2 regions of the Azoarcus sp. CIB genome follow, and region 2 is predicted to be linked to the other one. Evidence: riboswitches for the same ligand, from Rfam matches in the RefSeq annotation. Region 2 holds a riboswitch; the other holds the start of a gene.
The links. Region 2 has a riboswitch for cyclic di-GMP ahead of AzCIB_RS17490 (S8 family peptidase). Riboswitches for the same ligand answer to the same signal wherever they lie in the genome.

Region 1: another riboswitch for cyclic di-GMP. It lies ahead of AzCIB_RS16925 (bifunctional diguanylate cyclase/phosphodiesterase); the one in region 2 lies ahead of AzCIB_RS17490 (S8 family peptidase).

Annotation. Positions count from the first base shown of each region.
Region 1 covers NZ_CP011072.1:3,795,382-3,798,789, forward strand. The annotation lists gene AzCIB_RS16915 (chromate transporter) at 1-135, shown strand, start outside; gene AzCIB_RS16920 (chromate transporter) at 135-683, shown strand; cyclic di-GMP riboswitch class I at 851-939, shown strand; gene AzCIB_RS16925 (bifunctional diguanylate cyclase/phosphodiesterase) at 1,316-3,408, shown strand, end outside.
Region 2 covers NZ_CP011072.1:3,917,409-3,920,816, reverse strand. The annotation lists gene AzCIB_RS17490 (S8 family peptidase) at 1-1,785, opposite strand, end outside; cyclic di-GMP riboswitch class I at 1,842-1,927, opposite strand; gene AzCIB_RS17485 (MFS transporter) at 2,092-3,288, opposite strand.

The sequences.
Region 1 (3,408 bases), 120 kb from region 2:
GCGCTGCTCGGGCTGACGACCCTGGTCGCGGTGACCGTGTTCCGGGCGCCGCTCGCGTGGGTCGTGATCGGGCTGGGCACGGCCGGCTGGTGCATCGCGCGCTGGTGCATCGTACGCCGGGAGAACGGCCGATGATGGGCAGCCTGCCGCTGGCCGACCTCGTCGACCTCTTCCTGCGCTTCCTGATGCTGTCGCTGCTGTCGATCGGCGGCGCGATGTCGACGGCGCCCGAGATGCATCGCTTCCTCGTCGCCGAGCGCGGCTGGCTCGACGATGCGGAATTCACGACCGCGATCGCGCTGGCGCAGGCCGCACCGGGGCCGAACGTGCTGTTTGTACCCGTGCTGGGCTTCCAGGTCGCCGGTGTGGTCGGCGCCGCCGCTGCGCTGCTCGGCATCCTGCTGCCTTCCACGCTGCTGTCGCTGGGCGTGAGCCGCTGGGGGGCGCAGCGCCGCGATGCGCCGGCGGTGCGCGCCTTTACTGCAGGCCTCGCTCCGGTGTCGGTCGGACTGGTGTTCGCGACCGGCTGGCTGCTGAGCCTGCCCTTCATCGCGGCGCCGGATCACCGGCTTGGCGCGCTGGCGCTGATCGCGGCGACCATGGCCGTGACCTTGAAGACGCGGTTTGCACCAATCTGGATGATCGTCGTCGGCGCAACGGTCGGCGCACTGGGCGGAGTCTGAGACGATCCGACCGCGGGGCACGATCCGACGGGGCGGCACCACCGGCCGACGCATATTCCTTTCGATGTATCGCGAAGCGGACAAGTCTCTGACTTGAAATCGCAATTCGTGCCGCCGCAAATTGACACGCGTCAAAGCTTCCGCGTATCTTGGGCGCAACAATCCGTAACATAAATCGGCACTCCCGCACGAAAGGCGGGGTCGCAAAGCTTCCGGTCTACAACCTTTTCGAGGTCACGATAGCGGGGTTGCCGGGCCCGGTTCGCGCGCTGCAGTGCGGCGCGGACGAGGGCTCGTGATGGCGTCGCGGGCGACAGTCTCCCTCCCTGCCCCACGCATTCGCATGCATGGGGAACAATTTCGCAGGCGAGGCCGGTGCGCTCCGACACAATTCGAATGGCGAGGCTCAATCGCGCGGCCACTAGACAGGCCGCGATCGGGCAGGCGCCGCACGAATCATCGTCACGGCGTGCAGCCGCCTCACTCCGAGCTCATCAGACCGGTCGCGCCACGACGAGAGCGTTAGCATGCAAACGGCAATCCCGAGCGACGACGACAATCCCCGTACGGCGAGGCTGCGGCGCGCGGCTGCCCGTGCGTCGGTACGCCCGCGGATGAAGGCGCGCTGAGCGATGGCAGCGCAACTACCCGGTTCCTGTTGTTCGTCCCGCCCCCTGCAGGCCGCCGGGGCTTTGCTGAAGCGGGCGCGCAGCGCGCTGCCGCAGCTGTTCGCCGGCCGCGTGAGCATGACGCGCTTCGTCGCGCATCAGGTCATCGTCTTCGTCGCGCTCCTGCTGGTGGCGATCCAGCTCGTGACCCTGGTTGCGCTGAACTGGGCGGTGTCGGAGAACGCACGGGAGTCGGTGCGCAAGGAAGTCGAAGTCGGTCGGCGGATCTTCGTGCGCATGATGGAGGATCGTACGCAGCAGCTGACCACGGCCGCGAGCGTGCTGGCCTCGGATTTCGGCCTGCGTCAGGCGCTGATGAGCAGCGACCAGGCGACCATCGTATCCGCGCTGAACAACCACGGCGCGCGCATCGGCGCCGCGAAGATGATGTTGATCGGGCTCGACCGGCGGGTGCTGGGTGAGACCGCGGCACGGGGCAGTAGCGGCGAGCGAGCGGCATTTCCGTTTCCGCACCTGATCGAGGACGCCGAACGCAAGGGTGCGGCTTCCACGATCGCGTTGATCGAACATGCGCCCTTCCAGCTCGTTGTCGTGCCGGTGCTGGCGCCGGTTCCGGTCGCGTGGGTGATGGTGGCGTTCAGCGTCGACAACAAGCTCGCGCAGGATCTCGGCCTGCTCACCGGCCTCGACGTCTCTTTCTCCACCTGGACGCGGGAGCGCGGCTGGAACGTTGCCGCGACGACGCTGCGGCCGGCAGGGACCCGCGCCCTGCTGGGCGCGCTCGGCCCGCCGGCGGGAACCGCCGTGCCGGCGATTGCTCCCGACCTGCTCGGCGCCGATTTCCTGCTTTCCGGTTCGGTCCTCGGCCGCGAGAACGAAGCTGCGGTCGTCGCCATCCTGCAGAGCTCGCTGCGCGACGCGATCTCGCGGTTCGACGGACTGCGCGTGATCCTGCTCGCACTCGCGGCCTTCAGCCTGTGCGCGACGGTGGCGGGCAGCCTGTGGATCGCGCGCAGCATTTCGCGGCCGGTGTCGGCACTGGCCGAATTCGCACGCCGCATGGAGCGCGGGGAGTACGACCAGGGACCGCCGGAAACGCGCTCCGACGAACTCGGCGAGCTCGCCGCCAGCTTCAACCGCATGCGGCTGGCGATCGCTGCGCGCGAGCAGCAGATCAAGTCGATGGCCCTGCAGGATGCGCTGACCGGCCTGCCCAACCGCGCGCTGTTCAACGAGCGCCTGCAGCAGGCGCTCGGACTCGCCCGCCGGCTCGCGCAACCGGTGAGCGTGCTGCTCATCGACCTGAACCGCTTCAAGGAGGTCAACGACACGCTCGGCCATCATGTTGGCGACCGCCTGCTGTGCGAAGTCGCCGAGCGCCTGCGTACGGTTCTCGTGCGCGCGTCCGATACGCCCGCCCGCCTTGGCGGCGACGAATTCGCGGTGCTGCTGCCCACGGCCAGCGAGGCGATGGCCGAGGCGACCGCGCGCAAGATCCTGCTGGCCTTCGAAGCGCCGGTATTCGTCGAAGGCCGGCAGCTCGACGTCGGCGGCAGCATCGGCATCGCGACCTTCCCCGAGCACGGCGACGACCCCATCGTGCTGATGAGCCGGGCCGACGCGGCGATGTACGTGGCGAAACGCAAGCGCACGGGCTGCGCGGTGTACGACGTCAGCTTCGACACGGAAGCCGAGAATCACGGCCGCCTGTCGCTCACCGGCGAACTGCGCCAGGCGGTCGAGGAAGACCAGTTCGTGCTGTATTACCAGCCACGCCTCGATCTCGCCAGCGGCGCGATCACCGGCGTCGAAGCGCTGGTGCGCTGGCAGCATCCGGTGCGCGGCTTCGTGCCGCCGGACCAGTTCATCCCCTTCGCCGAACAGACCGGCTGTATCCGCGAGATCACCCAGTGGGTGATCGGCCGCGCCTTCGAGCAGTGCGCCCGTTGGCGCGCAGCAGGGCTGGCGCTGCAGGTGTCGATCAACCTTTCCGCGCGCGACCTGCTCGGGCCCGAATTGCCGCAGCGCTGCGCAGAATTGCTCGCGAGCCATGGCGCCTCGCCGCAATGGTTCCTGCTCGAAATCACCGAGAGCGC
Region 2 (3,408 bases):
GTAGCGTGCGGCGAGCAGTGTGTCCCGGCCGACGCGGTAACGCGCGTGCGCCGTGACGGTGCGCGTCCCGGCCTGCTCCAGCGCCAGGGCATCGCCGGCGACGCTGCCGAGCCACGATTCCCGTTCGGCGACGTCGGCGTACTGGATGCCGATCAGGCTGTCGCGTCCGAGGGCGTAGTTCAGCTCGGTGATCGCTGCGCGGCCGCCGCTGACTTCGGACCATTCGTGCTGGCGGACCATTGCGGCGTTGAGTCCCGCGTCGAGCACGCCCGCCTTGAAGCTCAGCGCGTCGCGCGTGAGGCCGAAGGCCAGTTGGGCGGAGGTGCGTGCGAGGCCGAGGTAGGGATTCGCCAGGCTGTGGTCGGTGCCGGCGAGTCCGAAATAGCTGCCGGCAAGGCTGCCGGTCGCGAAGGCCAGCTCCTGCCCGCCGGCAAGGCTGAACACCGCGCTGCTGGCGATCAGGCTGAGGTGGGCGTCGTGCGCCGCGCGCAGCCCCTGGGGACGTCGCTCCTCGACTGCGGCGACGAAGCGCGAGCCGTCGGCGTGCACCTGCTCGGTGAACTGCAGCGAGCGGCCGGCCATGTCGAGCGCGTCCGAGATGCGTTCCACGGCCGGCGCGCGGATGCCGGTGCCGAAGTCGGTCGCGAAGTCGCGGTTGAAGTCATCGACCGCGATGCCGCGCAAGCGGCCGTCGACGACCGCGGCGCGCAGTCCGCTCCACGACGCGACCGAGGCGCGCAGGGCGGCGCTCGAGCGCCGAGGCTTCTTCGACGAAGTTGCCAGCGGCACGGCGAGCGTGCCGACCGGCTGCATCGCGCGCTCGACGTTGAGCAGGCCGCGGCCATATGTCGCATCGACGCCCGGATCGCCGAGATCGGTGGCGGTCTGGAACAGGATCGAGGCGACCTGGCCGGCCTTGAGCTGCGGCCAGCTGCCTTCGAGCAGCGCGGCCGCGCCGGCGACGACCGGTGTCGCCATCGAGGTGCCGCTCATGAACGCGTAGCCGCCGTCGTTGTAGGACGACAGCACGCTCACGCCCGGCGCGACGAGGTACCAGTTCGCGGTGTCGCCGGCACGGTTGGAGAAGCTCGCGAGCTGGTTGTTCGCGTCGACGGCGCCGACGGCGATGATCTGGCCCTTCGCCCAGCTCTCCTTCGCGTAGCGCGCGGGCCAGATCGGGGCGCTGCCGCCCTCGTTGCCGGCTGCCGCCACGACCAGCTTGTCGGCGGCGATCGCCGAGCGCAATGCGTTCTCGACGCTGCCGCCGAGCGGACCGCCCGCGCCCAGGCTCAGGTTGATCACCGCCACGGCACGCGTGCCCGCCGCGGTCTTGAGGCCGGCCGCGAGGGAGGTGCTGCTGGCCGTCCCGGTGTCGCTGGCGAACACCTTGATCGGCAGGATCTTCGCATCGGGGGCGATGCCGTAGCTGTAGCCAGTCCCGGTCGAGCCGGCGATGATGCCGGCGACGTGGGTGCCATGCCCGCCGCCGTCGGTCGGCGCGATCCACTTGCGGATCGTCGCGTCGTACATGCGGGTGCCGGAGAGCTGGGTGTCGAGTTCGATGTGGTTGCCCTGCACGCCGGTGTCGAGGACCGCGACCGTCGCACCGCGGCCGGTGCGACCGGCGGCGTGGGCGAGATCCGATTTCACCTGCACATGGACCCGGTTCCAGGCGATCTCGCCCGAAGTGAGCGGAGCCCCCTGCAGGACGGCGTCCTCGGCAAGCGCGGACAGGGGAAAGGCGGTCGCCAGCGCGATCGCGAGAAGGGTGGGGCAGTGTTGCATGATGCGCGTCTCCTGGTGCTGCGTGAAACGCCAAGAGCGCTCGATCCGGTGATCGTTACGGCAACCCCGCTAGCATGTCCGTGGAGGATTTAGCCCGGAGGATTTGCGGCCCCGCCTTTCGACGGGTGTGCCCTTGACGCGCGAAACCGTCGCACCGCAAAGGCTGCGACTCCTGCATTAACGGCAGGTCGTGCGGCAACTGTAGGGGCTTGTTCGGAAAGGGATATTGATGGTCGTCAAGGGCGCGCGGGGGCCGAATTCAGGCCCCTTGGAGACGCAGGCAGGACGCGGATCGGCGCAGACGTTTCAGCGCACTCGCATGAGCACGACGAGCAGCGTCGCGCCCGCCAGCGCGGCCCCGGCGATGAAGGCCCACGAGGCGCCGAACTGCTCCCACAGCAGGCCGGCGAACGCGCTCGCGAGCAGCAGGCCAATACCGCTGACGAGGTTGAAGACGCCGTAGGCGGTGCCGCGCAGCGCGGCCGGCGCGGTGTCGGCGATCATCGTCGCGAGCAGGCCCTGGCTCATGCCCATGTGCAGGCCCCACAGCGCGATGCCGGCGACGAGCCAGGGCCAGTCGGCGCCGCGGGCCAGCGCGAGGTCGGCGCCGATCAGCACGACGAGCCCGAGCGCGAGCAGGCGCGCGTGGCTCATGCCGTCGGCGAGGCGGCCGAAGGGGTAGGCGGTGAGCGAATAGACGACGTTCATGCCGATCAGCACCAGCGGCGTGTAGGCGACCGGCAGGCCGGCGTCGAGCGCGCGCAGGACGAGGAAGGCCTCCGAGAAGCGCGCCAGCGCGAACAGCGCGCCGATGCCGACGACCCACCAGTAGGCGCGCGGCAGCAGGCGCAGGTTTTCGCGGCGGATCGGGTTGAGCACCGGGATGCCGGGCGGGCGTTCGGGTTCGCGCACGCCGAAGAACAGCAGCGCGACCGAAAGGAAGCCCGGGATGATCGCGACCCAGAACACCGCGCGGAAGTCGTTCGCCCACAGCAGCATCAGCCCCATCGCGAGCAGCGGGCCGAGGAAGGCCCCAACCGTGTCGAGCGACTGGCGCAGCCCGAAGGCCGCGCCGCGCATCTGCGGCGGGGCGATGTCGGCGACTAGCGCATCGCGCGGCGCGCCGCGTATGCCCTTGCCGACGCGGTCGATCAGGCGTGCCCCGAGCACCATGCCGGAGCTCGTCGCGAGCGCGAACAAGGGCTTGGAGATCGCGCCCAGCCCGTAGCCGAGCACCGCGAGCGGCTTGCGCTTGCCCCAGTAGTCCGAGAGCGCGCCGGAGAAGACCTTGACGATCAGCGCCGTCGCCTCCGCCGCGCCCTCGATGAGGCCGACCGCGAGGGCGCCGGCGCCGAGCGAGGTGACGAGGAACACCGGCAGCAGGCTGTGGATCAGCTCGGACGAAACGTCCATCAGCAGGCTGACGAAGCCGAGCATCCAGATCGCGGCTGGCAGTTTCGGGCGGGCCGCGGCCACGAGTGGGGCTGGCGGTGCGTCTTTCATGGTCCGGTTCCGGGGCGAATCCGATGCCGGCATTCTGGCATGCGCTGCGGGGCGTTGAAATGACAGGTGCGCGAAATGTCGAAGATCAAGGAGATGCCTGCCGACCTCGCCCACAATCGG